One region of the Paraburkholderia sp. BL6669N2 genome, then DNA from elsewhere that is predicted to be linked to it. Evidence: predicted binding sites of a transcription regulator. Region 1 holds the regulator's gene; each other region holds the start of a gene.
The links. Region 1 encodes LexA, which represses DNA repair genes until DNA is damaged. Its sites were predicted from a motif close to ACTGTATNNNNATACAGT; they were not measured.
Positions count from the first base shown of each region.

Region 2: a site for LexA is predicted at 1,793-1,810, ahead of B0G80_RS10915 (ATP-dependent helicase). Genes of this name have one in related genera too.
Region 3: a site for LexA is predicted at 1,243-1,260, ahead of imuA (translesion DNA synthesis-associated protein ImuA). Genes of this name have one in related genera too.

Region 1 covers NZ_QUNA01000001.1:466,992-470,265, forward strand. Annotated here, with positions in the region: gene B0G80_RS02095 (universal stress protein) at 1-306, shown strand, start outside; gene B0G80_RS02100 (DUF2939 domain-containing protein) at 482-1,144, opposite strand; gene B0G80_RS02105 (hypothetical protein) at 1,246-1,590, opposite strand; gene lexA (transcriptional repressor LexA) at 1,696-2,346, opposite strand; gene B0G80_RS02115 (sulfate ABC transporter substrate-binding protein) at 2,661-3,274, shown strand, end outside.
Region 2 covers NZ_QUNA01000001.1:2,398,404-2,401,677, forward strand. Annotated here, with positions in the region: gene B0G80_RS10915 (ATP-dependent helicase) at 1-1,752, opposite strand, end outside; gene B0G80_RS10920 (hypothetical protein) at 1,988-2,251, opposite strand; gene B0G80_RS10925 (hypothetical protein) at 2,354-2,800, opposite strand; gene B0G80_RS10930 (RNA-binding S4 domain-containing protein) at 3,117-3,274, shown strand, end outside.
Region 3 covers NZ_QUNA01000001.1:4,066-7,339, reverse strand. Annotated here, with positions in the region: gene B0G80_RS00035 (DNA polymerase Y family protein) at 1-433, opposite strand, end outside; gene imuA (translesion DNA synthesis-associated protein ImuA) at 333-1,172, opposite strand; rRNA gene rrf (5S ribosomal RNA) at 1,580-1,693, opposite strand; rRNA gene B0G80_RS00020 (23S ribosomal RNA) at 1,901-3,274, opposite strand, start outside.

The sequences.
Region 1 (3,274 bases):
CTGACCGACGTGGCCTGTGGCAGTTTCGAAAAGACCGCACGCGACATTCTGCAGGAAGGCGTTGACTGGCTCACCGAGCGAGGCGTCACCGCACAAGGGCATTTTGCATTCGGCCATCCGATCGATGAGATCGCCACCCTCGCCAATGAACTGCATGTCGACCTGGTCGTGGTCGGCCACCGTTGCCGCACGGGTTTGTCGCGATGGTGGATGGGCGCGGGCAATACGCCGCTGCTCGACCGTGTCTCGTGCAGCATTCTGGTGGCGTGTTCTTCGGCACGGGAGCAGCAGCAAGCGGCGGCTTGATGCGCATGTCGGCCATTGTGGGCGGTCGGCTGGCGGCCGGGTACTCCGGCCTCACTACCCGGTGGCCTCGACGTCATAACGAAGTCGCTGAACGACTCGCCGCGACTCGCCGCGACTCGCCAAATAATTGGCGCGATCACGGGATCCGCGCCAAGACAAAGCCGACGTGCCGCGATCACTCGTTCAGATTGACCGCGGCCAGCTTCCACGTGAATATCCCTTCGCGCCGAAAGATCGCCGAGTAACGCGCGTCGCCGGCGCCATGCTGGTACGTGACGACAAACTCGTTGAGCCCTCGATAGCCCGCGCTGGTCTGCGGCGGTTGCGGGGGCGTGGCGTTGGCATTCCCATTCACCGCGTTGCCGGCAGGAGGCGCTGCCGGTGCCGGTGCGGTCGCGGCGGCGTCGGACGGATTGTTCGCGGCCGGCGGCGCGGGCGGCCGCTCACCCGGATCGCCGCGCGGCGGCATACCGTTCAGCAAGGCCGCGACACCGTCCGGTGTGGCATAGGCATCCACGAGCGGGCCAATCAATGCGACGCCGATCATCGCGCCAATGGCGGCCAACGGATTGCCGTTGCTGTGCGCGCCAAGCCGGCGTGTCAGCAGGCCGGCGACCTGTTGCTTCAGGCTCTCACGCAACGCGGGGAAGTCGACGTACTGATTGACCGTTTGCGCGTCGCGCGCATCGGCCGCGCGTTTGAGATTGTTCAGCGCGATGTACGGCGACGCGTAAGCAAACCCCAGTGCGGCGATCACCACGATCACGATTAGCGTGACGATCAGCGGCTTTGTGGCGCCGCCTCTGCTGCCGCGTCGGGTATGTTTCGGAACTGCCATCGAGTGGGACTCTCCATCAGGTGTGATCTAACGTGGACCACGGCCACGCGAAAACGATCCCACGCAATGCAATCTCTCGCCGCCCGCTCAAGACAGGGTCATCACGACTCGAACACCGCGCCGTGGACGTTGGCTTCGTCGGCGATGCAGCGGTCGATCATGCGGCATACCGCGTCCATCGTGCCGACCATGATGAGACGCGACGGCCCGTGATAGACCCGCACCGGCGCGCGACGCGCCGGTTCGGCCGTATTCAGGCCGGAATTCAAAGACACGCGGGCAAACGCCGGCAACGACGAAGGCAAGCTCGACGCCGCCTCGGGCGAGTCGAACAGCGACGGTGTGCTGCGCGTGGCCGCCTCGATCAATGAGCAGGGCACCAGCTTGCGAAGGTGACGCAGACGACCGAACTGGCGAAAGGGCAGCAGGCGGGCAAGACGTTCCATGAGACTCTCCAGACGATGCAACGTTGATGCGGCGTTGATGCAGTGTCGATGCGACATTGACGCGGCTTTTTATTCTGTCGAACGTGCAAAAGGGTTAGAACGGGGTTAGAACTCGCCGGGGCGGATCAGCCCCACGGCGATACCCTCCAGCGCGAACTCCGCACTGCCGGTTTCCACGAAGATGTTTTCGTAATCGGGGTTCTCGGCGATCAGTTCGAGCCCGTTTGGCCGGCGCTTCAGGCGCTTGACCGTGACGTCGTCGCCCAGCCGGGCAATGATGATCTGGCCGTCTTTCGCTTCGCTGCGCTTTTGCACCGCCAGCAGATCGCCGTCGAAGATGCCCGCGTCGCGCATGGACAGCCCGCGCACCTTCAGCAGGTAATCGGGCTTGCTCGAGAACAGCGCCGGGTCGCACGCGTAGTGCTGCGAGATATGTTCCTGCGCGAGGATCGGGCTGCCGGCGGCAACGCGCCCGATCAGCGGCAGCGACAGTTGCATGATGCTGGCGTGCGGCAGCGTGAACTGGTGCGGCGAGTCTTCCGGACCGGCCAGCAGGCGAATGCCGCGCGACGCGCCGGCCGCGAGTTCGATCACGCCCTTGCGGGCGAGTGCGCGCAGATGTTCTTCTGCCGAATTGGCCGAGCTGAAACCCAGCTCGGCGGCGATCTCCGCGCGGGTGGGCGGAAAGCCGGTGCGTTCGATAGCCCTGCGGATCAGATCGAAAACCTGCTGCTGTCGTGCGGTGAGTTTGGTCATGGCGCCACTGTATGTATGAACAGGTGACTGTATTTTTATACAGTATTCGGCGCAATTCAAGCTTTACTTTAAGTTCGGGGCGAAGGGTGGCGTTCCAGCGTCGTCAAGCGATGTTTCAACACCCGTTTTCGCGCCGCAACGCCTTATCCAGCTGTCATTACCACTTTTGAGTATTAAAGAATGAAGAAACATTATTTTTAATGATGAAAGCCCTTCGATAGACTGGGCCTCCCGTTGACGTTCATGTGCACGTGACCGCGACGCAAGAAATGACACCACACGCTGTTTCAGCGGACAACGCGGAGAAAGTTGACATGAATCACCAAGGTACGGGGCTGGCAGGCAGGACGAAGAAACTGATCGCGGCGCTCGCATTGGGCGCGGCGGGCGCGCTCGGTGTGATGGCGCAGGCGCACGCCGCCGATACGACGCTGCTGAACGTCTCCTACGACCCGACGCGTGAGCTGTATCAGGACGTCAACCAGGCGTTCGGCAAGGAGTGGAAGGCGAAGACGGGCGAGACGATCACCTTCAAGCAGTCGCACGGCGGCTCGGGCGCCCAGGCGCGCTCGGTGCTCGACGGTCTGCAGGCCGACGTGGTGACGCTGGCGCTCGCCTACGACATCGACGCACTGGCGAACAAGGGTTTGCTGGACAAGGGCTGGCAGAAGCGCTTGCCGGATAACGCCTCGCCGTACACGTCGACGATCGTGTTTCTGGTGCGCAAGGGCAACCCGAAGCACATCAAGGACTGGGACGATCTGATCAAGCCGGGTGTGTCGATCGTGACGCCGAACCCGAAGACGTCGGGCGGCGCGCGCTGGAACTACCTCGCGGCGTGGGCGTACGCCGAGCATCAACCGGGCGGCAATGATCAGAAGGCGAAAGAATTCGTCGGCAAGCTGTACAAGAATGCCGGCGTGCTGGA
Region 2 (3,274 bases), 1.9 Mb from region 1:
GATCAGGTAGTCCTCGTCGATCAGCGGCACGCCGGATTCGTCGCTGGTGGCGTCGGGCGGGTCGAGCGTCAACTCGGTCAGAAACCGTTCACGCGACGGATACGTGCCCGCGATGCTCTCCATCTGCAACACGTCCGCGTGACGGATCGCCGCGTCCTCGTGATTGCGCTCGAGATGCGGCTCATACCAGCGGCGCACCATTTCGAACTCGGCGGGCCACGGTGTCTGGCGCCCGTACACGCTCGACATCAGCTTGACGAACGGATGCCAGTCTTCCTGCGTCCGAGCCGGCGCGGCGAAGGCGGCCAGCGCGCCGCCGGCGGTGTCGGCGGGGTTGCCGCTGCCCGCGCGCGCGGCGACCTCGTCGAGCACCTTTGCCGCGGTAGCCGGTCCCACGCCGGGCAGTAACTGCACGACGCGAAACCCGGCCACGCGATCACGCGGATTTTCCGCCCAACGCAGCACGGCAAGCACGTCTTTCACGTGCACCGAATCGAGAAACTTCAGCCCGCCGAACTTCACGAACGGAATGTTGCGCCGGGTCAGTTCGATCTCCAGCGCGGCGCTGTGGTGCGCGGCGCGGAACAGCACCGCTTGCGACTTGAGCTTCATGCCCTGCTCGCGCGCTTCCAGCACCTGCTCGACGATGTAGCGCGCCTGATCCGCCTCATCGGCGACGGTCACGAGACGCGGGCGCTGAGCGGAGGCCTTGTCGGTCCACAGATTCTTCGTGTAGCGCTCGCTGGCCAATTCGATCACCGCGTTCGACGCCGCCAGGATCGGCGCGCTCGAGCGGTAATTGCGCTCCAGCGTGACCTGTTTGGCCGGCGGATCGAAATGCGCGGGGAAATCGAGAATGTTGCGCACGGTCGCGCCGCGAAACGAATAGATCGACTGGGCGTCGTCGCCGACCACGGTCAGGCCGCGGCCGTCCGGTTTCAACGCGAGCAGGATCGACGCCTGCAGGCGATTGGTGTCCTGGTATTCGTCGACCAGTACATGATCGAAGCGTCCCGACAGGTCGGCGGCGATGGCCGGCTCGGCGGCCATGTGCGACCAGTAGAGCAGCAGGTCGTCGTAGTCGAGCACGCTCTGCTTCTGCTTCGCTTCAACGTAAGACGCGAACAGCATGCGTAGGTCGGCTTCCCATTCGCGGCACCACGGGAACGCCTTGTCCAGCACCTGGCCGAGCGACGCGCCGGTGTTCACGACGCGCGAGTAAATGGCAAAGCACGTGCCCTTGGCCGGGAAACGCCGCTCTTTCGCCGACAGGCCGAGTTCGTGGCGCACGAGGTTCATGAGATCGGCGGAATCCTCGCGGTCGTTGATCGTGAAGGCCGGCGCAAGACCGATCAGATCCGCGTATTCGCGCAACAACCGCGCGCCGACGCTATGGAAGGTACCCGACCACGTCAGCCCTTGCGCGAGCGCGGCTCGTGCACCGAGCGCGGCGCCGGCGATGCGCGTGACGCGCCGGGTCATTTCGAGCGCCGCACGGCGCGAAAAGGTCAGCAGCAGGATGCGGCGCGGATCGGCGCCCTTTACCACCAGATTGGCGACCCGGTGCGCAAGCGTATTGGTCTTGCCAGAGCCGGCGCCGGCAATCACCAGCAGCGCGCCGGGCGGTGCGACGGGCGTGTCGGCGCCGTAGTCGACGGCTTCGCGCTGCGCGTCGTTGAGCTTCGCCAGCCAGGCGGCGGTGTCGGACGTCGGCGACGTCGGGGAAGGCGCGGGTTCGGCGACTGGGAGCACGATTGTTTAGGCGTTGGATGGATTCAGAGCGGCGACGCATACTGTATATCCATACAACCTACGCCGACAAGCGACCCTTTTTTAGCCGGATGCGAGGTCTGCATTTCATGTGGGCCGCGCGGGCGAACACGAGCACAAAAAAATGGCCCGTCGCACGAGTGCACACGGGCCATTTTTCGCAGGCAGAACATCGAGACGTCCGCGCGCCCGGCGTCGGCCTGAGGCGCGAAGTCTGCTATTGCTTCTTCGCGTCCTTGACGTTTGCGTCCGCGGCGGCCTTATCGGCGTCGGCCTGCGCATCCGTCTTCTTCTTGTCGGCCGTGGCCTGCGCGACGGACGCTTTCTTGTCCGCCTTCGACTGTTCCTTGGCCGCCTTCTTGTCGGCGTGGGTGACCGGCGCCGCAGCCGGATCGCTAGCCTGCGCGAATGCAGCGGACGACAGGCAGCCCGCGATCAACGCGGCGACAAGCGTGGTCTTCGTGGAATTTGCGATGCTCATGCGATACCTCCGTTGAAACGAGATGCCCGGACTCAAAAGCCCGGTAACGCAGCGGCCGCGGCGGCAAACCGCGCCGCCGCGCCGCTCGATCGAAACTCAGCCTCAATGCTTGACGTCGGCACCGTCCGACTGGTCGCCCGTCTGGCCTTGCATGTTCATCTTCATTTCGTTGTTGGCGGTCTGCTTATCCGCCTTCTGATTGATCTTGGCGTCGCGCACCTGCTCCTTGTACTGGAGCTTGGCAGCCTTCTGCTGATCCTTCAGCTCCGCCTTGGATGCCTTCTTCGACGCGCGATATTCGGCGTTAGCCTTCGCGTTGGCGTCGCGCTTCTGCACCAGCGGGTCGGTCGAGCCCGACGCCGTCAGACGCGTCGGCGCCGGGGTCACCGGCTGCACGCCCTGCGCGGCGGGCGCGGCGTCATTGACTTGCATCTGAACCTGCGGCTGGCCTTCCGCGCCCGCTGCCGGTTGCGCGGTCTGTGCGAACGCGGCTGTGGAAGCAAGGGCCGTGAAGGCGGTACCGATCAGAAGCGTACGAATCTGGGTCATGGCTAATCCTCTCTAAGGTTGTCGTGACGCGGGCGACCGGTCCGGCTCTGCGCATTTCAGCGCTCATGAGCGCGGTCTGCATGCCTCGCCCGGTCTGCTCGCTGCCAGATAAAAATCCAGCAGGCTTTCCCTACTGACCTGCACTTTACGAGTGGAGTTTATGTTTTACGACCACCGTTACGGAACGTTTCACTTTCTGACAAACGCATAACATCTGCTTGCAGATGCTCACACGACGGCGGCGCGCACCGCGAACTTCATCCAGGGCAAGCTTCTGGCTTATGATGCGAACCCTTTGCCTGAAGGTGCAAACGCCATGCCCAACCTCGATTTCACGCTTACCGGCGACTACGTCGAACTGCACAATCTCCTGAAGATAACGGGGCTGGCGGACAGCGGCGGCTCGGCAAAAATGATGGTGGCGGACGGTGCTGTCACCGTCGACGGGCGGGTCGAAACGCGTAAAACGTGCAA
Region 3 (3,274 bases), 460 kb from region 1:
ACAACAACGCGCGCAAGCCGCCAAACAACCTCAACCCGGAGCCGACTTCCAGCAGCAGGGTGTGCGCGTCGGCAAGCGACACTTTGGGTGTGTACGTCAGCAAGGCAAGCGCTATGGCTTCGAATGCCTGAGTTTCGCGGGCGACATCGGCAGCAAGCAGTTCGAGCCCCGGCGCCAACGCCAAGGCATATGAACGCGAATGCCCCGCGTGCACGCCGGCACGCAGTGCGTCGAAATCCGGCATCAGGATGTGCGCGTGGTCGGCTAGCGCGTAACACCGCTCTTCGACGATGTTGTCGGCATCGTGAAGTTGGCTTGTCTCGTCGCTCGATTCACGCCGATTCGGCTTCGCGAGCGAACCATCCGGGAGCGGCGCGAGAGGCTTCACCGCTTCCAGCGACAAGAGTGGCAATGTGACTGCGATCCACAGCATGTTTGATCTCTGCCCCTTGATGGCCACCGACTCCGTTTTCCGGCAACAAGACGCTTTGTAAAGGTAAAACGAGACGAAGAGGCTCGGCTAGCGGCGGCCCGCGACGCTTGAAGATGTCGATCGACAAACCAATCTCCTGCAGCCATTGACGACGGTTGATCGTCTGCGCATTGGCCGGCAGCAGCGGCTCGCAGATCATTCGCAATGGCGCCGGGGAAGATTGCGTGGCGGCCTCGACAGGCCGAATCAAAAATGCCAGCGATGCCGATTCTTGAGCCGCCACTTGCAGACGCCTGACTTTGTCGGCACGAGCATTCGGCAGCCAAACCAGGACCGCGCCGATGCCATCCTGCTTCAAGGCCTGAGCGGCGGCCCACAAGGCCTGGTCTTCACTCGAGCGGACCCATAAAACCCGCTCGACATCGACACCCCAAGCTCTCAATGCGGCGGCGCACGGCTGATAGGGAGGCGCCACGAGCATGACATGCCGCTTGGCGTGTTTCGTCAGATGACACAGTGCATGGGCTAGCAGACGTACTTCACCCACTCCACCATGCTCGATCAACAACTCCGTCAGACCGCCTGCTGACCAGCCTTGTCCCGGCAACACCCGATCCAGCGCGGCATAGCCGCTGGAAATCACACGCGAATCTGCCTCGGCAAGCTCATTGCCCTGCCATACCTGACGCCGTAATTGGGACGACAGGGCGGTCGTCGCAAGCTGAATCGCTGCTGCCATAGACACGCTCTTGAATTAGGGAATGCTCCGCCCTGCCCGGCATCGAGCAAGCATGAGGTGACGAGTTTTCACTGTATATTTATACAGTATTTTGGGATGAATGTTAAGACGGAGGGATGCTGGCAAGTTGGCGCAGGAAGAGGCGCTGGCAACCGACTGCGATCGTTGGCTAGCCTCCTCCGTCAAGACGGGTTTGCCGACCCCTTACCTCGCAATTGACGGATCCTGCGGCGCGAAGGTGTGGATGTGGGACGGGCGTATCTGGAACTGACGGGCTACGCGGATGCGCGGCGGATGGGGCGGGAGTGAAGGCGGTTATACGGTGGGTTTTTTCCGTGTATGGCGGCGGGGTTGTAAACGCAGAAACCCCACCTTTTTGGGGTGGGGTTTCTGTCTGCTGCTGGGGAGCCTGACGATTACCTACTTTCACACGGGTAATCCGCACTATCATCGGCGTGGAGTCGTTTCACGGTCCTGTTCGGGATGGGAAGGGGTGGGACCGACTCGCTATGGTCATCAGGCATGACTTGTTGCTGCACTGCTCGTGGAGCAATACGGCCAATCTGGAAGAAGTAGTTTCTGGTGATGCTCACCAGGGGTAAAGCTGTTGGGGTTGTGTTGTTTCTGGCACAACACGATCACTTAACCTGGGTGTCCTTGCCCCCTTCGGGGGTGGGATGCCCGTCAGTGCTGAAGCACTGACGATCATCGCAAAACACACCTGTTATAGGATCAAGCCTTACGGGCAATTAGTATCAGTTAGCTTAACGCATTACTGCGCTTCCACACCTGACCTATCAACGTCCTGGTCTTGAACGACCCTTCAAGGGGCTCGAAGCCCCGGGGATATCTCATCTTAAGGCGAGTTTCCCGCTTAGATGCTTTCAGCGGTTATCTCTTCCGAACATAGCTACCCGGCGATGCCACTGGCGTGACAACCGGTACACCAGAGGTTCGTCCACTCCGGTCCTCTCGTACTAGGAGCAGCCCCCTTCAAATATCCAGCGCCCACGGCAGATAGGGACCAAACTGTCTCACGACGTTTTAAACCCAGCTCACGTACCTCTTTAAATGGCGAACAGCCATACCCTTGGGACCGGCTACAGCCCCAGGATGAGATGAGCCGACATCGAGGTGCCAAACACCGCCGTCGATATGAACTCTTGGGCGGTATCAGCCTGTTATCCCCAGAGTACCTTTTATCCGTTGAGCGATGGCCCTTCCATACAGAACCACCGGATCACTATGACCTGCTTTCGCACCTGCTCGACTTGTCGGTCTCGCAGTTAAGCACGCTTATGCCATTGCACTATCAGCACGATTTCCGACCGTACCTAGCGTACCTTCGTACTCCTCCGTTACACTTTGGGAGGAGACCGCCCCAGTCAAACTGCCTACCATGCACTGTCCCCGATCCGGATTACGGACCAAGGTTAGAACCTCAAACAAACCAGGGTGGTATTTCAAGGTCGGCTCCACGCAGACTGGCGTCCACGCTTCAAAGCCTCCCACCTATCCTACACAGACCGGTTCAAAGTCCAATGCAAAGCTACAGTAAAGGTTCATGGGGTCTTTCCGTCTAGCCGCGGGGAGATTGCATCATCACAAACACTTCAACTTCGCTGAGTCTCGGGAGGAGACAGTGTGGCCATCGTTACGCCATTCGTGCAGGTCGGAACTTACCCGACAAGGAATTTCGCTACCTTAGGACCGTTATAGTTACGGCCGCCGTTTACCGGGACTTCAATCAAGAGCTTGCACCCCATCATTTAATCTTCCGGCACCGGGCAGGCGTCACACCCTATACGTCCACTTTCGTGTTTGCAGAGTGCTGTGTTTTTATTAAACAGTCGCAGCCACCAGTTTATTGCAACCCCTTCACCCTTCTGGCGCAGGCCAGTCAGGCTACAGGGGCGTACCTTATCCCGAAGTTACGGTACCAATTTGCCGAGTTCCTTCTCCCGAGTTCTCTCAAGCGCCTTAGAATACTCATCTCGCCCACCTGTGTCGGTTTGCGGTACGGTCTTGTTAAACTGAAGCTTAGAGGCTTTTCTTGGAACCACTTCCGATTGCTTCTTCACCGAAGTGAATGGCCTCGCACC